DNA from 3 places in the Pantoea sp. BRR-3P genome. Region 3 is predicted to be linked to each of the others. Evidence: predicted binding sites of a transcription regulator. Region 3 holds the regulator's gene; each other region holds the start of a gene.
The links. Region 3 encodes ArgR, which controls arginine synthesis, uptake and breakdown. Its sites were predicted from a motif close to ANTGAATAAAAATACANT; they were not measured.

Region 1: the regulator ArgR is predicted to act here: its motif matches at 4,703-4,720, upstream of argF (ornithine carbamoyltransferase).
Region 2: the regulator ArgR is predicted to act here: its motif matches at 3,816-3,833, upstream of argC (N-acetyl-gamma-glutamyl-phosphate reductase).

Annotation. Positions count from the first base shown of each region.
Region 1 is NZ_CP155066.1:3,470,620-3,478,363, forward strand. It holds gene AAGR08_RS16110 (valine--tRNA ligase) at 1-2,680, shown strand, start outside; gene AAGR08_RS16115 (GNAT family N-acetyltransferase) at 2,747-3,250, shown strand; gene miaE (tRNA isopentenyl-2-thiomethyl-A-37 hydroxylase MiaE) at 3,339-4,100, opposite strand; gene rraB (ribonuclease E inhibitor RraB) at 4,160-4,582, opposite strand; gene argF (ornithine carbamoyltransferase) at 4,746-5,753, shown strand; gene pyrB (aspartate carbamoyltransferase) at 5,996-6,931, shown strand; gene pyrI (aspartate carbamoyltransferase regulatory subunit) at 6,943-7,407, shown strand; gene ridA (2-iminobutanoate/2-iminopropanoate deaminase) at 7,487-7,744, shown strand, end outside.
Region 2 is NZ_CP155066.1:4,193,504-4,201,247, reverse strand. It holds gene argH (argininosuccinate lyase) at 1-609, opposite strand, end outside; gene AAGR08_RS19405 (argininosuccinate synthase) at 685-1,902, opposite strand; gene argB (acetylglutamate kinase) at 1,917-2,690, opposite strand; gene argC (N-acetyl-gamma-glutamyl-phosphate reductase) at 2,706-3,710, opposite strand; gene argE (acetylornithine deacetylase) at 3,880-5,028, shown strand; gene ppc (phosphoenolpyruvate carboxylase) at 5,282-7,744, shown strand, end outside.
Region 3 is NZ_CP155066.1:241,228-248,971, forward strand. It holds gene aaeB (p-hydroxybenzoic acid efflux pump subunit AaeB) at 1-210, shown strand, start outside; gene AAGR08_RS01205 (NAD-dependent succinate-semialdehyde dehydrogenase) at 322-1,776, shown strand; gene AAGR08_RS01210 (hypothetical protein) at 1,802-2,071, shown strand; gene yhcN (peroxide/acid stress response protein YhcN) at 2,123-2,389, opposite strand; gene AAGR08_RS01220 (YdgH/BhsA/McbA-like domain containing protein) at 2,492-2,758, opposite strand; gene yhcN (peroxide/acid stress response protein YhcN) at 2,849-3,112, opposite strand; gene argR (transcriptional regulator ArgR) at 3,602-4,072, opposite strand; gene mdh (malate dehydrogenase) at 4,497-5,432, shown strand; gene mscM (miniconductance mechanosensitive channel MscM) at 5,485-7,744, opposite strand, start outside.

The sequences.
Region 1 (7,744 bases), 1.0 Mb from region 3:
GGATACCATGGTGCGTTACCAGCGCATGCAGGGCAAAAATACCCTGTGGCAGGCCGGTACCGATCACGCCGGTATCGCGACGCAGATGGTGGTTGAACGTAAGATCGCCGCTGAAGAGGGCAAAACGCGCCAGGATTACGGCCGCGATGCGTTCATCGACAAAATCTGGCAGTGGAAAGCGGAATCCGGCGGCACCATCACCCGTCAGATGCGTCGTCTTGGCAACTCGGTTGATTGGGAGCGCGAGCGCTTCACCATGGACGACGGTTTGTCCAACGCGGTGCGTGAAGTGTTTGTCCGCCTGTATAAAGAGAACCTGATTTACCGCGGCAAGCGCCTGGTAAACTGGGATCCAAAACTGCGTACCGCCATCTCCGATCTAGAAGTGGAAAACCGCGAGAGCAAAGGCTCGATGTGGCATATCCGCTATCCGCTGGCCGACGGTGTGAAAACCGCGGAAGGCAAAGATTATCTGGTGGTGGCCACCACCCGTCCGGAAACCCTGTTGGGCGATACCGGCGTCGCGGTTAACCCGGAAGATCCGCGCTACAAAGATCTGATCGGCAAAGAAGTGATCCTGCCGCTGGTGAACCGCCGCATTCCGATCGTTGGCGATGAACACGCCGATATGGAAAAAGGCACCGGCTGCGTGAAGATCACGCCAGCGCATGACTTCAACGACTACGAAGTCGGTCGTCGTCACAAGCTGCCAATGATCAACATTCTGACCTTTGATGGCGATATCCGCGAGCGCGCGGAAGTGTTCGACACCAATGGTGAAGTCAGCGACGAGTGTGCCGACGATATCCCAGCACCGTTCCAGAAAATGGAGCGTTTTGCTGCGCGTAAAGCGATTGTCGCAGCCGTTGACGAAATCGGCCTGCTGGAAGAGATCAAACCGCACGACCTGACCGTTCCTTACGGCGATCGCGGCGGCGTGGTGATTGAACCGATGCTCACCGACCAATGGTATGTGCGCACCGCGCCGCTGGCGAAAGTTGCGGTGGAAGCGGTTGAAAATGGCGACATCCAGTTCGTGCCAAAACAGTACGAAAACATGTACTTCTCATGGATGCGTGACATTCAGGATTGGTGTATTTCGCGTCAGCTGTGGTGGGGACACCGCATTCCGGCGTGGTACGACAACGACGGCAACGTCTACGTTGGCCGCACCGAAGATGAAGTGCGTCAGGAAAACCATCTGGCCGCCGACGTCGCGCTGCGCCAGGATGACGACGTGCTGGATACCTGGTTCTCATCCGGCCTGTGGACATTCTCTACTCTCGGCTGGCCAGAGAACACTGAAGCGCTGCGTACCTTCCACCCAACCAGCGTACTGGTGAGCGGCTTCGACATTATCTTCTTCTGGATTGCGCGCATGATCATGCTGACCATGCACTTCATCAAAGATGAAAACGGCAAGCCGCAGGTACCGTTTAAAACCGTCTATATGACCGGTTTGATCCGCGATGAAGAAGGCCAGAAGATGTCCAAGTCGAAAGGCAACGTCATCGATCCGCTGGATATGATTGACGGTATTTCGCTGGAAGATCTGCTGGAGAAGCGTACCGGCAACATGATGCAGCCGCAGCTGGCTGAGAAGATCCGCAAACGTACCGAGAAGCAGTTCCCGGACGGCATCGTGCCTTCAGGTACTGATGCGCTGCGCTTTACCCTCGCCGCGCTGGCTTCTACCGGCCGTGACATCAACTGGGACATGAAACGCCTGGAAGGTTACCGCAACTTCTGTAACAAGCTGTGGAACGCCAGCCGCTTCGTGCTGATGAACACCGAAGAGCAGGATTGCGGACAAAACGGCGGCGAAATGAAGCTGTCGCTGGCGGATCGCTGGATTTTGAGCGAATTCAACCGTAGCGTGAAGGCGTATCGTGAAGCGCTGGATAGCTATCGCTTTGATATCGCCGCCAATATTCTCTACGACTTCACCTGGAACCAGTTCTGTGACTGGTATCTGGAGCTGACGAAGCCGGTGATGACCAGCGGTAGCGAAGCGGAACTGCGCGGCACGCGTAATACGCTGGTTACCGTGCTGGAAGCGCTGCTGCGTTTGGCACATCCGATCATTCCTTACATCACCGAAACCATCTGGCAGCGTGTGAAAGGCCTGAAAAACATCGATCACGATACCATCATGCTGCAGCCGTTCCCGCAATATGAGGCGGCAAAAGAAGATGCCGAGGCGCAAGCCGATATCGAGTGGATGAAGCAGGCGATCGTCGCGGTGCGTAATATTCGTGCCGAGATGAATATTGCACCAAGCAAGCCGCTTGATGTGCTGCTGCGTGATTGCTCCGCTGCGGCGCAGCGTCGCGTGGATGAGAACCGCACCTTCCTGTCGCGCCTGGCGCGTCTGGAGAGCCTGACCATTCTGCCTGCCGGCGAGAAAGGCCCGGTTGCGGTGACCAAGATTGTTGAAGGCGCTGAGTTGCTGATCCCAATGGCGGATCTGGTGAACAAAGAAGCCGAGCTGGAGCGCCTGGCGAAAGAGCTGGTGAAACTTGATGTCGAAATCGAGAAGATCCAGGCCAAGCTGGCGAATGAAGGCTTTGTGTCACGTGCGCCGGAAGCGGTCGTCGCCAAAGAGCGTGAGCGCGTGGCTGAGCTTGAACAATCTAAAGCAAAACTGTTTGAACAGCAGGGCGTGATTGCGGCATTGTAAGCGCTTCAGTCCAATTGCTTAATCGAAGCCGGGCACTGCCCGGCTTTTTTATACCGGAAGATAATGATGACCACCGACGCCCCCATCAATTTAAAGGTGCGCCCGATTACAGCCGCCGATAATCCGCTGATCGCGCAGGTGATCCGCGACGTATCAGCCGAATTTGGTCTAACGGCGGACAAAGGCTACACCGTGTCCGATCCCAATCTGGATCGCCTGTTCGAGTTGTATAGCGAAGCCAACAGCGCTTATTGGATTGTCGAGCATGAAGGCGTGGTGGTGGGCGGTGGCGGCGTTGCACCGCTGGCCTGTAGCGCACCAGATATTTGCGAGCTGCAGAAGATGTATTTCCTGCCGCAGGTACGCGGCTTGGGGTTGGCGCGCGATCTGGCGCTACGCGCCATGGAGTATGCCCGTCAGCAAGGTTTTCAGCGCTGCTACCTGGAAACCACCGGTAGCCTGACGCGTGCGATTAAGCTGTATGAGTCGTTGGGGTTTGAGCTGATTGATAGCGCGATGGGCTGCACCGGGCATGTGGATTGCGAAGTGCGGATGTTGAAGGTGTTGTGATGAATGAGGTCGCCATAAATGGCGACCCTACGTTACACCGTAGGGTGCGCATTCATGCGCACCGCGTAACCGCTAAAAAATCAATGTCTTAAACCGCCGGCACACCGCTATGAAACCGCAACTCGCCATCCGGCTCGCTGATTAAGCGCGCTTCTGCGGCACCAAACGCCTGCACCCGTGGCGCAATATCCTTCGGCGAAATCTGCTGCGCCAGCTTCAGGTAATCCTGATAGTGACGCGCTTCCGATCGCAACAGCGAAATGTAGAACTTCTCCAGCTGCTCATCCAGATACGGCGCCAGGCTGGCAAAACGCTCACAGGATCGCGCTTCGATGTACGCTCCGCAAATCAACTTATCCACCAGCGCATCTGGCTCATACGTGGCGATTTCACGGATCAGCCCTTTGGCATAACGGCTGGCGGTGATTTTGCGATAGGGCAAACCGCGCGACTGCATGATTTCCCACACCTGATAGAAATGATGCAGTTCCTCTTTAATCAGCAGCACCATCATCTCCACCAAATCATCCGCCCACGGTAGCTCGTTGCGTACAATGATGCTTTTGGTCAAATTCTTGTGCGCATTGATGAAGTTGTTGTCCGGCTCATCGCGGTAAATAAAATCTTCATAAGGCTTAAGCCACGCCAGAATGGCATCACCACTCGGCTTATCCGCCACGTATTTACGGATGATAAACACCGCGGTTTGCGCGGCCTTCAACTCGCATACCATGTGATCGGTAAGCAGCAGCGTCAGATTTTCCGGCTTGCGAGCCTCATCAATCCACGCTTGTGGCGTGCGGCAATGCAGGAATTGATAGATTGGTTCTAACAGTGGAGCGTAATTCATCGGCAATCTTTTTCTGGCGAGGAGAAAGTATCAGGGCGGCGAGCGCCGCCCATGAAGGCTTAGTGACGGACACCGTTGTCTTCTTCGTCGTCGATGAACTCGCCATCGTCGTCTTCATCTTCGGCATCCGGATCTTCAAAGTAGGTGCCCCAGCCGTCGTAATCGACGTTGTAGCTGCCCGCCAGATTGACCAGTTGCTCAACCTGCGCATCAATCAACTCAGGCTTCAGAGCGCCTTCGCTCAGGATATCCACGCACATTACGGTAGTGCCATCTTCCAGCTCCAGCTCTTCCGGCTCGCTGACTTCATAGCCCAGTTTGAAGGCATCAACGGCGACTTTTTCCAGCGAGTCGAAATTGTTGCAGGAGAGATGATGCTCGATAGTGTAAAGCGCATCGGGATCGCTGCCGTCTTCCAGCAACTCTTCGATGATCAGTCGCGTCTCTTCGCGCTGTTCTTCCAGCAATGCTTCATATGCCATGGATGTGTCCTCAAAATATTCGGCTGAATACAATTATTTTCCCACACTGCCTCGCGCGCCACTACACAAAACAACAAGTTTCTTAACGGCGGGGTTGAAAATGAATATTCATACGGTTAAATTGAATTTTAATTCATTTTAATGCGAGTATCCGGAGCGCTGTATGAGTCAGCTACATCAAAGACATTTCCTGAGATTGCTGGATTTTACCCCAGCCGAAATCGATTCTCTGCTGAGTCTGGCAGGTGAATTAAAACACGCCAAGAAAAATGCCAGCGAAACGCAGTACCTGAAAGGCAAAAACATCGCGCTCATCTTCGAAAAAGACTCGACTCGTACCCGATGCTCTTTCGAAGTTGCCGCTTACGATCAGGGCGCTAACGTCACCTATCTTGGTCCGAGCGGTAGCCAAATAGGCCACAAAGAGTCGATGAAAGACACCGCGCGCGTGCTGGGCCGTATGTATGACGGCATCCAGTATCGCGGCTACGGCCAGGAACTGGTGGAAACTTTAGCGGAGTTCGCTGGCGTGCCGGTGTGGAACGGCCTCACCACCGAGTTTCACCCAACGCAGCTGCTGGCCGATCTGCTGACCATGCAGGAACATCTGCCCGGCAAATCGCTGAATGAAATGACGCTGGTGTACGTTGGCGATGCGCGCAACAACATGGGCAACAGCATGCTGGAAGCCGCGGCGCTGGTGGGTCTTGATCTGCGTCTGGTGGCGCCAAAAGGTTGCTGGCCGGAAGCGGAATTAGTAGAACAATGCCGCGTGGCCGCCCAGCAAACCGGCGGTAAAATCACGCTGACCGAAGATATCGCCGAAGGCGTGCAAGGTGCCGACTTCATCTATACGGATGTATGGGTGTCGATGGGCGAAGCCAAATCGGTGTGGGAAGATCGCATCGCCCTGCTGCGTCCGTATCAGGTGAACAGCGCCATGCTGGCACTGACCGGTAATCCGCAGGTGAAGTTCCTGCACTGCTTACCGGCTTTCCATGATGACAAAACCACCTTGGGCCGCCAGATGGCGGAACAGTACGGTTTGCAGGATGGCATGGAAGTGAGTAATGCGGTGTTTGAATCGGCGCACAGCATCGTGTTCGATCAGGCAGAAAACCGCATGCACACCATCAAAGCGGTGATGGTTGCAACGTTGGGTAAGCGATAAATACACCGAAGCAAACGTTTACCTCGCGCGAGATATTTGCTTGCTGCAAATCAGTGAATGCGTATAATGCGGCCCAATTTGCCGGAGGAAACATGCAACAGCGCAGCGCACAACTTGACGCTCCACGACGCCTGACAGCGGGCGGCGCACCTGTTTCTTTCCGTCATCAATCGATCGTCAAAAAAGCCCCTTAAGCAGGGGCTTTTTTTTGTCCGCAATCCGGCAACGCAGAGGAGAACGCTATGGCCAACCCGCTATATCGCAAGCACATCATTTCCATTAACGATCTCAACCGCGACGAGCTGGAGCTGGTGCTGCATACTGCCGCCCAGCTCAAAGCGCATCCTCAGCCGGAGCTGCTGAAACACAACGTTATCGCCAGCTGCTTCTTTGAGGCTTCAACGCGTACGCGCCTGTCGTTTGAAACTGCGATGCATCGCCTCGGTGCGTCGGTGGTCGGCTTTGCGGATGGCAGCAACACCTCGCTCGGTAAGAAAGGCGAAACCCTCGCCGATACCATTTCGGTGATTGGTACTTACGTAGATGCCATTGTGATGCGACATCCGCAGGAAGGCGCGGCGCGTCTGGCGACCGAATTTTCCGGCGGCATTCCGATACTTAATGCCGGTGACGGTGCCAACCAGCATCCGACGCAAACGCTGCTCGATCTCTTCACCATCCGCGAAACGCAAAGCCGCCTGGATAACCTGAATGTGGCGATGGTTGGCGATCTCAAATATGGCCGCACCGTGCATTCACTGACGCAGGCGCTGGCGAAGTTTGACGGCAACCGCTTCTTCTTTATCGCCCCCGATGCGCTGGCGATGCCGTCGTACATCACCGATATGCTGGATGAGCAGAACATTGCCTGGTCGCGCCACGACACCATCGAAGAAGTGATGTCACAACTCGATATTCTCTATATGACGCGCGTGCAAAAAGAGCGCCTCGATCCGTCGGAATATGCCAACGTCAAAGCGCAGTTCATCCTGCGCGCCGCCGATTTGGTCGGTGCGCGCGATAACATGAAAGTGCTGCATCCGCTGCCACGTATCGATGAGATCACCACCGATGTCGATAGCACGCCGCATGCCTGGTATTTTCAGCAGGCCGGTAACGGCATCTTCGCCCGCCAGGCACTGCTGGCGTTGGTACTCAATAGCGAACTGGCACTGTAAGGAGTAAACCGATGACTCACGATAATAAACTGCAGGTTGAAGCCATCAAACGCGGCACGGTGATTGACCATATTCCCGCGCAGGTTGGCTTTAAGTTACTCTCGCTGTTCCGCCTGACTGAAACCGATCAGCGCATCACCATCGGCCTCAATTTGCCGTCGGGCGAAATGGGGCGCAAGGATCTGATCAAAATTGAGAATACTTTCCTGACGGACGATCAGATCAACCAGCTAGCGGTATATGCTCCGCTCGCTACGGTTAACCGCATTGATGAATACGAAGTGGTGGCCAAGATCGCCCCAACCTTGCCGGATCGTATCGATCGCGTGCTGACTTGCCCAAACAGCAACTGTATCAGCCGTAACGAGCCGGTGTTCACCAGCTTTGCGGTGAAAAAGCGTGCGGATGATGTGCACCTGAAGTGCAAATATTGTGAGAAAGAGTTTGCGCGCCACGTGGTGCTCGGTCACTGGTAATCGCCCACGTCGTCCCTATAATGGGGCGAGCAATTTCGCGGCGGACATCGGTCGGCCGCGCACTTATTAAGGAGAAACAATGTCTCGCGAAATCAGTACCTCAAACGCACCGGCAGCGATTGGCCCTTACGTGCAGGGCGTGGATCTCGGCAGTATGATCATCACTTCTGGCCAGATTCCGGTTGATCCGGCCACCGGCGCCGTGGCAGATGACGTGTCTGCACAGGCGCGTCAGTCGCTGGAAAATGTGAAGGCGATTGTTGAAGCCGCCGGCCTGAAAGTGGGCGACATTGTGAAAACCACCGTGTTTGTGAAAGACCTGAATGACTTCGCCACG
Region 2 (7,744 bases), 290 kb from region 3:
GGTACCGGCCAGCGCGCCGCAACCCAGCGGGCTGACGTCCATACGCTTCAGCGCATCCTGTAAACGGCTCTCATCACGCGCCAGCATCTCAACGTACGCCAGGCACCAGTGCGCGAAGGTCACTGGCTGCGCACGTTGCAGGTGCGTGTAACCCGGCATCACTGCATCCTGATTGGCTGCTGCGGTGGTAACCAGCGCGGATTGCAGTTCACGCGTAGCCTCCAGCAGCACGGCAACCTGCTCTTTGCACCACAGTTTCAGATCGGTCGCGACCTGATCGTTACGGCTACGGCCGGTGTGCAATTTCTTGCCCAGCGAGCCGACTTTATCGATCAGCTTGCCTTCCACCCAGCTGTGAATATCTTCGGCATCGCTTTGCAGAATCTGTTCAGGATTGGCGCGTACCTCGGCCAGCAGTTCCTGCAGCGCGCTTTCCAGCTGTTGCTGCTCGTCATGGGTCAGCACGTTGACCGTGACCAGCGCTTTTGACCAGGCAATCGAGCCGGTAATGTCCTGCTCGGCCAGGCGATAATCAAAACGCAGCGAATCATTGAACTGTTTGAACCGTTGGTCTGCTGCCTGCGAAAAACGTCCGCCCCAAAGTGCCATCTGAATTACTCCTGAATCCGTTATAGAAAAGGCGGCCCGAAGCCGCCCTTGCAAAATGTGTCGCTTGCCGCGGTATTACTTCTTCTGCTCGTTCAGCGCGCGAATGCGTGAAGAGAGCGAGAACAGACGGATAAAGCCGCCCGCGTGACGGTGATCGTAAACTTCGTCTTCGCCAAAGGTGGCAAACTCTTCTGAGTACAGGCTGTTAGCAGAGGTTTTCTGAATCGCCGTGGCCTGGCCTTTGTACAGCTGCAGCACCACTTCACCGTTCACCTCTTCTGCCAGTGATTCGGCAGCGGCCTGGATAGATTTACGCAGCGGCGCGAACCAGCGGCCATCGTAAACCACGTAAGACATTTCGTGGCCCAGCTGCTCACGCCATTTGAAGCTATCGCGATCCAGCACCAGCTGTTCAACCGCACGCAGCGCGTTCACCATGATGGTGCCGCCCGGGGTTTCATAGCAGCCACGCGACTTAATGCCCACCAGACGGTTTTCCACGATGTCGATACGACCCACGCCGTGTTTCGCGCCCAGCACGTTAAGTTTTTCCAGGCACTGGAACGGGCTCAGCTTCTCGCCGTTCACTGCAACGACGCGGCCTTTCTCGACGGTAACCGTGACGTTTTCTGGCTGATCGGGCGCTTCCAGCGGATCAACGGTCCACACCCAGCAATCTTTATTCGGTGCATTAGCCGGGCTTTCCAGCACGCCACCTTCCGTGGAGATGTGCCATGCGTTCTCATCACGGCTGTAGATTTTTTCCAGCGACGCGGTGGTCGGGATGTTGCGCTCTTTCAGATAATCCAGCAGCGCTTCACGTGAACGCAGGTTCCACTCACGCCATGGCGCAACCACTTTCAGCTGTGGCGCCAGCGCGGTGTAGGTGGTTTCGAAACGCACCTGGTCGTTACCTTTGCCGGTTGCGCCGTGGCACAGCGCATCAGCGCCCACTTTCAATGCCAGCTCAACCTGTGCTTTAGCGATGATGGGACGCGCCATCGACGTTCCCAGCAGGTAAGTGCCTTCGTACAGTGCGCCGGTCTGCAGCACTGGATAAACATATTCGCTGATGAACTCTTCGCGCAGATCCACCACGTGGCACTCAGAAGCGCCGGACTGCAGCGCTTTCTTCTCAACGCCTTCCAGATCGCTACGTTCCTGACCGATATCCGCCACAAACGCCACCACTTCACAGCCGCCGTAGTTCTCTTTCAACCACGGAATGATGGCTGAAGTATCGAGGCCGCCTGAATAAGCCAGTACGATTTTTTTGATGTTTTGCGTGCTCATGTCTTAATCCTTGATTATGCGAGAATCCGGGTGCCAATCGACACGCCGTTGAAAAGGGTTGGCAGTTGTTCAGCATGACGCCAGCTGGCGATATCCACCGGGCGACCGAGCGTGCGCGCCGCATCGAGCGCCGCATTCACTTTCACGACCATGCCATCGGTGATGATGCCCTGGGCGATCAGCTGTTCCGCTTTCGCTGCAGTCATCTCTTCGATGCGCTGACCTTTGCCGTCGAGAATACCGCTGACATCGGATAACAGCACTAAATCGGCACCGAGCGTTGCGGCCAGCGCGGTCGCGGCCTGGTCGGCATTGACGTTCATCAACTCGCCGCCGTCGGTGATACCAATCGAGCTGATCACCGGCATGTAGCCTGCCGCCAGCAAAGTGTTCACCAGCGCCGGATTACCCGGCGTGGCGTTACCAACATGGCCGAGCTCTTCATCGAACTGCGCCACATTGACCAAACCGGCATCGCCCAGGCACAAACCCACGGCGCCGATGCCATATTTCTTCGCCCACGCCAGCAGCGTTTTGTTGGCGGTACCGGCTAACGCACCGGTAATAATGTCAATCTGATCGGCTGGCGTCACGCGCAAACCGTTCTTCTTTTTCACCGGCAGCGCGAGCTTCTTCATCAGCTCGTCCACCACGCAACCGCCGCCGTGCACAATGATCAGCGGACGCTGATGTGCATTGCGATACGCCAGCAGGGCATCAAACAGACGGGCCAGCGCTTCTTCGCTATCCAGCAGCACGCCACCCAGTTTAATGATTAAAGGATTCATTGCGTTATCCGTTGGTTAAATCAGAGACAGCGTTTCGGGGAAGCCGAAACGAATGTTCAAACACTGAACCGCCTGCGATGAGGCGCCTTTCAGCAGGTTATCTTCAGCGGCGACCACAATCAGGTGCTCGCCTTGCATGGCGAAGCCGATATCGCAGAACGGCAAACCGACCACCGCTTTCAGCGCCGGAACGCCTTTGTCATACACGCGCACCAGCGGTTTGTCGTGGTAAGCATGATGGAAGGCCTCGGCCACATCCTGCTGCGTCACGCCCGCTTTCAGGCGGCAGGTGGTGGTCGACAAGATTCCGCGCGGGAAACTGCCCAGATGTGGCGTGAAGATCACTGGCGTGCCGAGATGCGCGACGATTTCAGGATGATGACGATGATTAAACAGGCCGTACGGCTGCAAACTCACTTCACAGAAGCTGGTGGCAACATTAGCTTTGCGCCCTGCACCGCTCACGCCGCTGGTAGCATTAATCACCGGCCACTGTGCATCGTTAAGCAGACCCGCCTCGATGAGTGGTTTCAGCGAAAGCTGTGCTGCGGTTGGGTAGCAACCCGGCACCGCAACCAGCTGCGCGTCTTTGATTTGGTCGTGCTGCCATTCGGCAAGACCGTAAACCGCTTTATCCAGCCAATCCTGATGCTGATGGCTGAAACCGTAATATTGCGTATAGAAAGCGTCGTCGTTGACGCGGAACGCGCCGGAGAGATCGAAGACCACGCAACCTGCTTTGAGGAACTCGGGTGCCAGATCGTGGCTGACTTCGTGGGCAGTCGCGAGGAACACCACATCCACTTTATCAGCCCATTCTGCGGCGTCGCTCAGCGGCTGCAGCGGCAAATCGACAATGCCTTTGAGCTGCGGATGCAAATCCGACAATAACTTTCCAGCATCCGGGCTTTGCGCTGAAACCGCCAAAGCGGTTATGTTCATATGCGGATGGCGATTCAGGTAGGTGGCAAGCTCTACGCCAGCGTAACCACTGGCACCAACGATCAGCGTATTCAACATCAGGCTGTATACCTTATTACAGTCACACGTATCGGGTCGCGGCCTTGCCCCGTTGCCCAGGATGCCGTTTGCAGAAGATTTGATGCTTCACATGCAAGCGACGTTATTGTATTTTTATTCACTATTAATGCATGAATATTGATACATCCTAACCCAAGGACCGTCAACAGTGAAGACAAAATTACCACCTTTTATCGAACTCTACCGCCAGTTGATTGCCACGCCATCAATCAGCGCAACCGACAGCGCACTGGATCAGAGTAATGAAACTTTAATCAATTTGCTGGCCGGCTGGTTCCGCGATATTGGCTTCAGCGTCGAAGTGCAGCCGGTGCCTGGCACGCGGCATAAATTTAATATGTTGGCGCGCAGCGGATTGGGCGCGGGCGGCCTGTTGCTGGCCGGCCATACCGATACCGTACCGTACGATGATGGCCGCTGGACGCGCGATCCCTTCACGCTGACCGAACACGACAACAAGCTTTATGGCTTGGGCACCGCCGATATGAAAGGCTTCTTCGCGTTTATTCTGGATGCGCTGCGTGACGTTGACGTGACCAAACTCAGCAAGCCGCTCTACATCCTCGCAACCGCCGATGAAGAGACCACCATGGCGGGTGCGAAGTATTTCTCTGAATCGACCCAGCTGCGTCCGGATTGCGCCATTATCGGCGAGCCAACGTCGCTCAAACCGGTGCGCGCGCACAAAGGTCATCTATCGAATGTGATCCGTATTCAGGGGCAATCGGGCCACTCCAGCGATCCGTCGCGCGGCGTGAACGCCATCGAACTGATGCATGAATCCATCACTCAACTGATGCAGCTGCGTAACACCTTGAAAGAACGCTACAACCACGACGGCTTTGCTATTCCATATCCAACCATGAACTTTGGCCATATTCATGGCGGCGACGCGGCTAACCGCATCTGCGCCTGCTGTGAATTGCACATGGATATTCGTCCGCTGCCGGGCTTAACTCTGAGCGATTTGGATGGTCTGCTGAACGACGCGTTGGCGCCGGTCAGCGCGCGCTGGCCGGGACGTTTAACCGTGGGCGAGCTGCATCCGCCTATTCCAGGCTACGAATGCCCTGCCGATCATGAGCTGGTGCAAGTGGTGGAGAAACTATTGGGCGTGCCGACTGAAGTGGTGAACTATTGCACTGAAGCGCCATTTATCCAGCAATTGTGCCCAACGCTAGTGTTAGGCCCGGGATCTATCAATCAAGCCCATCAGCCGGATGAGTTTATTGATACCGCATTTATCAAGCCGACTCATGCGCTTATCACCCAGGTTGTGCAGCATTTTTGTCATTGATGAACAACAGATGGGGCATTTCACTGTTAAATCAGCAAATTGCCCCGTCATTGTTCGGGATTTGATAATAAGAATAACTTATCTCGCTTCGCTGCAAGCAAATTCTTTGAATTTCCGCTATTTAGCCGCACATTCATGCGGATTTAAGTCAATTGACGTACAAGAAGATACGTGGCTAGATAAAAGACGATGTTATGCCCGTGGATAATTCCCGTGGGGATATTTAAAAAGATGATGAGGGTGTCAGGGTCCAATGAACGAACAATATTCCGCAATGCGAAGTAATGTCAGTATGCTCGGCAAACTGCTCGGGGATACGATTAAGGATGCACTAGGAGAGAACATCCTCGACCAGGTGGAGACCATCCGTAAACTCTCTAAGTCATCCCGCGCGGGAAATGACACTCATCGTCAGGAACTGCTGAACACGCTGCAAAATCTGTCGAATGACGAGCTGCTGCCGGTTGCGCGTGCGTTTAGCCAGTTCCTTAATCTCACCAACGTCGCTGAGCAGTATCAAACCATTTCCCGCAGCGGCGATGGCGCGAATCATCCTGAGCTGCTGAAGAAGACCTTCGAGCGTCTGAAACAGCAAGGTGATATCAGCGAAGCCGCTATCCGCCAGTCGATTGAAGAGCTGTCGCTGGAGCTGGTGCTGACGGCACACCCCACCGAAATTACCCGCCGCACGCTGATCCATATGCTCGGCGAAGTGAACAGCTGTTTACAGCAACTCGATCACAGCGATATCTCTGACTACGAGCGTACGCAGGTGATGCGCCGTCTGCGTCAGCTGGTGGCACAAGCGTGGCATACCGATGAGATCCGCAAATATCGTCCAACGCCCATCGATGAAGCCAAATGGGGCTTTGCCGTGGTGGAAAACAGCCTGTGGCAAGGCGTGCCTGCCTTCCTGCGCGAGCTGAATGAACAGGTGGAAGAAACCTTTGGCATTAAGCTGCCGGTCGATTTCGTGCCGATCAAATTTACCTCGTGGATGGGCGGCGACCGTGACGGCAACCCAAACGTTACCGCACCGATTACCCGCCACGCGATGCAGCTGAGCCGCTGGAAAGCCGCGGACCTTTTCCTGCGTGATATCGGCGTGCTGGTTTCTGAGCTGTCGATGTCCGAATGCAGCGACGAAGTGCGCGAGCTGTGCGGCGATCCGGAAGCGCTGGAGCCGTATCGTATGGTGCTGAAACGCCTGCGCAGCCAGCTGATGACGACACAAGCTTATTTGGAACGTCGTCTGAAAGGCGAGCGCCTGCCGCGTCCGACCGATCTGCTGGTTTCTAACGATCAGCTGTGGGAACCGCTGTTCGCTATCTATCAGTCTTTACAACAGTGCGGCATGGGCATCATCGCCAATGGCCAGCTGCTGGATACGCTGCGCCGCGTGAAGTGCTTCGGCGTGCCGCTGGTGCGTATCGATATCCGTCAGGAGAGCACCCGACATACCCAGGCGATTGCTGAAGTGACGCGCTATCTCGGCCTCGGTGATTACGAAAGCTGGTCAGAAGCGGATAAACAGGCCTTCCTGATCCGTGAACTGAATTCTAAGCGTCCGCTGTTGCCGCATCAGTGGGAACCTGGCGATGAAACGCGTGAAGTGCTCGATACCTGCAAAGTGGTGGCCGAAGCGCCGCAGGGCTCAATTGCCTCTTACGTGATTTCGATGGCGAAAACGCCGTCAGACGTGTTGGCGGTACATCTGCTGCTGAAAGAAGCCGGTATTCCTTACGCCATGCCGGTGGCGCCGCTGTTCGAAACCCTTGATGACCTCAACAACGCCAATGACGTGATGACGCAGCTGCTGAGCATCGACTGGTATCGCGGCTTTATCAATGGCAAGCAGATGGTGATGATTGGCTATTCCGACTCGGCGAAAGATGCCGGCGTGATGGCCGCCAGCTGGGCGCAATATCAGGCGCAGGATGCGTTGATCAAAACCTGTGAGAGCGCCGGCATCACGCTGACGCTGTTCCACGGACGCGGCGGCTCAATTGGTCGTGGCGGCGCGCCAGCACACGCCGCGCTGTTATCACAACCGCCGGGCAGCCTAAAAGGCGGTCTGCGCGTGACCGAACAGGGCGAGATGATTCGCTTCAAATACGGTTTGCCTGAAGTCACTATCGCCAGCCTGTCGCTGTATACCGGCGCGATTCTGGAAGCTAACCTGCTGCCACCACCGGAACCAAAACGCGAATGGCAGGAGATCATGAACGGCCTTTCGGCGCACTCCTGTGCCATGTATCGCGGCTATGTGCGTGAGAATCCCGACTTCGTACCGTACTTCCGTTCGGCAACGCCGGAGCAAGAGCTGGGTAAATTGCCGCTGGGCTCACGTCCGGCAAAACGTCGCCCAACCGGCGGTGTGGAATCGCTGCGCGCCATTCCGTGGATCTTTGCCTGGACGCAAAACCGCCTGATGTTGCCGGCCTGGCTGGGTGCGGGCGCCGCGCTGCAGAAAGCGATGGATGAAGGTCATCAGGATGAGCTGGAAACCATGTGCCGCGACTGGCCGTTCTTCTCGACGCGTCTTGGCATGCTGGAGATGGTGTTCTCGAAAGCCGATCTGTGGCTGGCGGAATACTACGATCAGCGTCTGGTGGATAAGTCGCTGTGGCCACTCGGCAAGCAGCTACGCGATCAGCTGGATGCGGATATTAAAGCGGTGCTGACCATCGCCAATGATGCGCACCTGATGGCTGAC
Region 3 (7,744 bases):
TATCATCGTCAGTTACGCCATACGGCGGATAGCATAATTTCAGCCACCAGCGATGATAAGCGCCGCTATTACTTCCAGCGTTTGCTGCAGGAGCTAGACGTTTATCAAGAGAAGCTGCAGCACTATTCTGCTCCCATCAACGTTACCGAACCGGTGAAGCGGTTGGCGCTGATGTTGGATAAGTATCAGAACACCTTAATACAAATCTGAAACTGGCCGCTGCAGCGCGCAGCGGCCTTGTTGATCCCACGCTGACACAAAAACCTCTCTTATTGGCATCTATACTTTCCTGACAGGACGTAAACTGACTGGAGAAAACTGATGTCCACCTCCCTGCAACAACATGAATTGTTCAAGACGGGCTATTTCGCCGATGGCCAATGGCACAACGCTAGCGCAACCTTTGAGGTCACTAATCCTGCCACCGGCGACGTTTTAGCACAGGTAGCGAAAGCCGGTAAACAGGAAACCGAACAGGCGATTGCCGCCGCACAGCGTGCGTTTCCCGCCTGGCGCGATAAAACCGCCAAGGCGCGTGCCGACATCCTCAATCGCTGGTATCAGCTGATTATCGAAAACAAAAGCTGGCTGGGCCAGTTGATGACGGCCGAGCAGGGCAAACCGCTCAAAGAAGCCGAAGGCGAAGTGGAATACGCCGCCAGCTTTATTCAGTGGTTTGCCGAGCAGGCGAAACGCGCCAACGGCGAAATTATCCCGCCCGCTAAAGCGGGCTCGCGCATTCTGGCGACGCGCGAACCGATTGGCGTGGTGGCGGCTATCACGCCGTGGAATTTCCCGATGGCGATGCTGACGCGCAAACTCGGTCCCGCGCTGGCTGCCGGTTGTACTGGCATCATCAAACCTGCCAATAACACCCCGCTGAGCGCCTTTGCGCTGCTGGCGCTGGCGCAGAAAGCCGGGGTGCCGGATGGCGTGCTGAATGCGGTCGCGGGTGATACGCATGCGATCAGTGACGCCATTATGGCAAGCAAAGTGGTGCGTAAAATCTCCTTCACCGGTTCAACTGCCGTGGGGAAAACGCTGATGCGCAACGCTGCGGAAACCATGAAAAAAGTCTCAATGGAACTCGGCGGCAATGCACCTTACATCGTGTTTGATGACGCTGATATTGATGCGGCGGTACAGGGCGCCATTGCCAATAAATTTCGTAATGCCGGGCAGGTATGCGTTAGCGTCAACCGCTTTTATGTGCATAACGCCGTCTACGATCGCTTCGTCAACCAGCTGGCAGAGGCCGTTGGCAAACTCAAAGTGGGTAACGGCGTGGAAGAGGGCGTTATTGTCGGGCCGCTGATTGAAAAATCAGCGCTGGAGAAAGTCGAGGAACACGTCAAAGACGCGTTGAGTAAAGGTGGCAAACTGCTGGTCGGCGGTGAACGCCATCCGCTTGGCGGCAATTTCTGGCAACCCACCGTTATCACTGAAGCCCATGAAGAGATGAAGCTGGCCCAGGAAGAGACGTTTGGCCCGGTGGCAGCATGCTTCCGTTTCGATGATGAAGCAGAGGTGATTCAACGCGCCAACAATACTGAGTTTGGTCTGGCGGCTTATTTCTACACGCAGAATTTACAGCGCGTGTTCCGCGTATCGGCGGCGTTGGAGGCGGGCATGATCGGTATTAACGAATGTGCGGTCTCCACCGAGCTGGCACCGTTTGGCGGAGTGAAAGAGTCTGGGCTAGGACGTGAAGGTTCGGCGCTGGGGATGGAAGAGTATCTGGAAGTGAAAGCGCTGCATCTGGGTGGACTGGCTTAGTCGCTGCAATTATGAGGGCGTCATGATGAGAACCGAGCGTTTCGATTTCGACGAAATTGTCGATCAAGCCCATTTCTTCCGACAGTTTAGCGATCGTTTTTTTCTTGCCGATCTCGCCATCAACGATCTCGACGATCTTTGGGGCGCGATTATCGGTGAGCAGCTGCCGCTACCGCTGGAGATTGAGTTTGTAAATCTGGGGAAAGGGCAGAAACGCCGGTATGGCGCCTTGATTCTGCTATTTGATGAAGCAGAAGAGGAGCTGGAAGGCCAGCTCCGCTTCAATGTAAAGTAAAAAAGGGCCCCGGCGAGCGGGGCCAAAGGGTTCGTCTTAACTGACGAGGAATTACTTATACAGCTCAGCGGTCATGTGATAGCTGTCGCCGGTTTTGGCTTCAATCACTTTATAAGCGCTGGCGCCTTGCGCATCGGCTTTCTGAGAAAGTTCAGCGCGATAATCCATTGGCGAACCGCCGGTTCCGCTGATTGAAATAGTGCTGCCGGTAGGTTGCAGATTCTGCGCCTGTTGTTCGGTGACCAGTTGTGCTGCAGAAGCACCAAAGGCGAGCAGGGAAAGCAGGCTAGCAGTTGCGATGGTTGTTTTGATTTTCATAATTTTCTCCTCGTTTAATCAACAACCTGCGGCATAAAAGGGGGAGGCGGGTCGTCGATCTATTGCCTGGCGCGTATTGGGCGCCGGACGTTTGATTATTGATTATTTGTACAGTTCAGCAGTGACGTGGAAGGTATCACCACGATTGTTCTCAATGATGCGGTAATGGCTGGCACCCTGAGCATCAGCTTTCTGTGACAGTTCCTGACGTACATTGGTCTGGTCGCCGTCTACACCGCTCACGCTGATGGTTTGATTCAGTGATTGCAGCTGTTCAGCTTGCTCGTTAGAGACCAGGCTCGCGGCGCTTGCGCCGAAAGACAGAACAGAAGCCAGACTCAGTACTGCGATAGCTAATTTGGTTTTCATGATTCACTCTCCTGAAATTTGGGCTGGCAACCTGAGAGGCAAAAGCGTCTCAAACGGGTCGCCGTTCACATTGCGTCTTGAATCAGTAACTTATTTGTACAATTCAGCGGTAGCGTGATAGCTGTCACCGGTGTTCGCCTCGATCACGCGGTAAGCTTTCGCGCCCTGCTGATCGGCTTTATCGTTAAGCTGCTGACGGATATCCATTGGAGAACCGCCCACGCCGCTGACGCTGATGGTGCCTGCGGGTTGCAGATTCGCGGCCTGTTCGGCGTTGATAGAATCTGCTGCAAAAGCACCAAATGACAGAGCAGAGAGAATGCTTAAAGTTGCGATAGTGGTTTTAACGTTCATGATATTTTTCCTCGTCGTCTATTTTTATCTTTTTCTTTCGTGTGATTTGCATCACGAAACTAAGTATAGATCTAATCACCCATGAAATTAATATCCAGCTAATAATGTTTGGTTGTAATTCTTTATCCTTATGGCACTTTTTTAGAACCTGAAGTTATAAAAAACGCCTGGATCTTAACCAGAGGCGGTTATTTCAAAGTAAAAACAATGATCTACATCAAATTATCTTTTAGTGCGAAAGATCGTGGTTGATCTCGCTGGCTGATACGCAATGAGAAGGGAATGACACTGAGCACGTAATGTAAAGCAGTGTAAAATAGCGCATTAGGTTAAGCAGGAGCAAAGGTCGTACCAATTTTGGAGGGTGCAGATAACCGCTGGGTATATGGATAACTTATTATTTACAAAGGGATTTGTGACAGATTGGTTAAAAAAGGGGTGAGAAGGGGAATAATACCGGCAGTCGAACTGCCGGTAATCTGCAGGGTTTTATAGCTCTTGTTCGAATAAAACCAGAATCGCGTCGTACAACTGTTTTACCGAGAAGGTGCGTGCGGGCGTAATAAAGATGGTGTCATCACCGGCGATGGTACCGAGGATGCCTTCGGCTTTGCCGAGCGAATCCAGCAGGCGTGCAATCAGTTGCGCAGCGCCCGGGCTGGTATGAATGACCACCAACGCATCGTTGTAGTCGATATCAAGCACCAGATTTTTCAGCGGGCTGGTGGTAGTAGGAACACCAAGCTCAGCGGGCAGACAGTAAACCATTTCCATCTTGGCGTTACGAGTACGCACTGCACCGAACTTGGTGAGCATACGAGAAACTTTCGACTGGTTGATGTTCTCGAAGCCGTCTTCCTGCAGCGCCTGCACGATTTCGCCCTGAGAGCTGAATTTCTCTTCCTTCAATAAGGCTTTGAACGCCTTAATCAGGTCGTCTTGTTTTGATGGGTTTCGCATAAGCTACCAATAAAAAGAGGGTTGCAACAGGCAACAGGCCCGCAGCAGATAAATTATTATGCATTTAGATGAATTTTTATGCAATGAGTCTGATGAGAGAATCGCGGTAATGACCTGCGGGGGCGAGATCATACCAGAGTTTTTCGGCACGCCAAAATCGCGGGTTGGCGCGCAAAGCGAAGGTTGCAATGTTGTTATATTATTGAGGTGGTAACAAAAATATTGATGATCATTGCCGTCCATTGTCTTCTGGCTGCGAATGTATCATTCAGGCGACTTCTGAAGTAGAGATGTCTCGGGAGCCGATTGCGGCGTGATGTTAAGTGCGCGACAGGTTTAGTCGCTATCGCCTGAGAAGTTGATTAAACTCGTAACCTGATGGATTTTCGGCATATCTCTGCCCCACCTTAATAAGGAGTTCAGGATGAAAGTTGCCGTTCTCGGTGCCGCTGGTGGTATTGGCCAGGCACTCGCACTACTGCTTAAAACGCAATTACCCGCAGGCTCAGCACTCTCACTTTATGATATCGCTCCGGTAACCCCGGGTGTCGCGGTGGATCTCAGCCATATTCCTACTGCCGTAACCGTTGAAGGGTTCAGCGGTGAAGATGCGACGCCAGCGCTACACGGCGCTGACGTAGTGCTGATCTCAGCCGGTGTGGCACGTAAACCGGGCATGGATCGTGCCGACCTGTTTAACGTTAACGCCGGTATCGTACGTAACCTGATTGAACAGGTTGCCAGCACCGCGCCTAAAGCGCTGATTGGCGTCATCACCAATCCAGTCAACACCACGGTGGCGATTGCGGCCGAAGTGTTGAAGAAAGCGGGCGTATATGACAAGAACCGCCTGTTTGGCGTTTCGACCCTTGATATTATCCGCGCCAATACCTTTGTGGCGGCGCTGAAAGGCAAGCAACCTAACGAGATTGACGTGCCAGTGGTGGGCGGGCATTCGGGCGTGACCATTTTGCCGCTGCTGTCACAGGTGAAAGGCGTAAGCTTCAGCGAGCAGGAAGTCGCGGATCTCACCAAACGTATTCAGAACGCGGGCACCGAAGTGGTGGAGGCCAAAGCCGGTGGCGGATCGGCGACGCTATCGATGGGGCAAGCGGCGGCACGTTTCGGTCTGTCGCTGATTCGCGCGCTGCAAGGCGAAGCCAATGTCGTGGAGTGCGCCTATGTAGAAGGCGATGGCGAATACGCCCGTTTCTTCTCACAGCCGCTGCTGCTGGGTAAAAACGGCATTGTTGAGCGTCGTCCGCTTGGCACGCTGAGTGCTTTCGAACAGCAAGCGCTGAACGGCATGCTGGAAACGCTGAAGAAAGATATCGCGCAGGGCGAAGAGTTTGTGAAGTGATGCACGCTGAGCGGCAATAAAAAACGCCCGGTCTTAGCCGGGCGTTTGGTTTTTATAATCCGCCAGATTTGAAGGTCTTATTGGCGGGCGCACCGTTGCTGGCGGGGTTTTGCTTTCCCAGCGTTTCCATACGCACCTGGAACGGTGGGAATGGCATCTCAATGCCGTGCTCTTCAAAGCCGCGCAGAATTAGCTGATGCAGTTCATGGCGCAGCGGCATGCGATGTCCCATCTCCGCAGCATGCACGCGTAGTTCAAACAGCTGGATACCTTGCTGCAAATCGACCAGGAACACATCTGGTGCCGGCATATCAAGCACATAGGTACAGCGATCGGCTGCCTGTTTAAGGATGTTGGTGACTTCATCACTGTTTACGCGGGCAGGAGCCGGAATCGTCAGCACCACACGGGTGACCGAATCCGACAGCGACCAGTTAACAAATTGCTCAGTAATGAACGCCTTATTCGGCACAATGATCTCTTTGCGGTCCCAGTCGGTAATGGTGGTGGCGCGGGTGTTGATGCGGGTAATACTGCCGGTCAGATCGCGAATAGTCACGGTATCGCCGATACGAATCGGTTTCTCAAACAGGATAATCAGGCCGGAGATAAAGTTGGCGAATATCTCCTGCATCCCGAAGCCTAACCCCAGACCTAACGCGGCAACCAGCCACTGCAGCTTCGACCACTCAATCCCCATCATCGAGAAGCCAATCAGGCCACCAATCAGCATTAGCGCATATTTGGTCAGGGTGGTAATCGCGTAGCCGGTGCCTGGCGCCAGGCTAAGATGCTGTAACAGCGCCAGCTCGAGCAAAGCAGGCATATTACGCACCAGCTGGGTGGTGATGATCAGTACCAGAATGGCAATCAGCACCGCGCCCAGCGTAATCGCCTGCACGCTATCAACACCTTGAATCGTGGTGCTGGCGTTCCACAGCGGAATGTTATCAAGGAAGCTAAACGCCGAGTGAATTTCAGACCACAGCACAATCACCGAAACCAAGGCAATTAGCGTGAGAATGGAACGCACCAGGCGCAGCGACTGCGCGCTGATCTCATCCAGGTCAATACTCGGCTCATCAATCTCGATGGTGTCGGCATTCGCGGGCGTTGACTGCTCTTTCTCTTCTTCACTGCGTGCACGGTTGGCCAGCATATCGGCGCGACGCTGTCGCGCGCGGTCAAAGGCGATGCGACGGCGCTGAATCAGCATCCAGCGGCGGATGATGTGATAAATCACTAGCAGGAAGAACCAGATGCCCACCGACGTTTCCAGACGTGCCAGCAGCGCCTGCGCCGTGGCGAGATAACCGATGCAAGAGGCGAAAGCGGCAACCAGCGGCAAGGCAATCATCAGGTTCCACAGAATGCGGTTAACAAAATTGTCGCCGTTGCCCTCTTTATCCAGATAAAGCGGAATGCCGGCACGTTTCAGGCTGACGGTAACAATACTCAGCGCGCCACAAATCAGGATGAAACAGATGCGTCCCAGCGTGCCTGAGAATTGCGGATCGTCGAGATTGGCGAAGGCGATCAGCAGCATGATGAGCGGCACAATCAAGCCAACCGACAGCGAGTAATAGCGCATTGCCCGCGCTACGCGCGCCTGTGGCCAGCGGAAATGCACCACGAATAAACCATCCGGACGGGCAAAGGCGGCGCTGATCATAAAGGCCCACAGCAACGGCAGTGTGGCGGTAATGCCATCGCCAATCGCCACGGCGAACGGATAGGGCCAGGCATGCTGTAAACCATAACCGAGTGCCGCCCATAGCACCGGCAGCGGTACCGCCACCAAAATCGACCAAAATACGGTACGTAGCGTCAGGCTGAAGCGGTCTTGCGTGACTTTACCGACGCGGCTGGCGGAACGCTGCATAAAGGCGTTGTAGTGACGGCGTGAGCTGATGCTGAAGCCAACCAGTAGCACCGCACCAATAATCGGCAACACGGTTTCGCGATTGGTGAACATCATCGCCAGCGCTTTGCCGAGCTGGCCAGCGGTGTCCAGCGACAGTAAACGCTTAAGATCCTGCGCCATCTCTACCGGGAAATTCAGGCCGATGGTGTTAACGTCAGCGGTCCAGAACAGGTAACGATGCGTGGCATCTTTGACTTCCGCCAGCGCATCCTGCAACTGTGTGTTGGAAACCTTAAGCTTGGTAATTTCCAGAATCAGCGTATCGCAGCCAGAAATCAGTGAATTCAGTAACTCGCGCTGGGTTTTTAGCTGGGCTTCAAGAATGCGGGTTTGTTCACTGCTGAACGGTGAGCCGTCATCCTGCTTTGCTTTACGCAGTTCCTGCTGA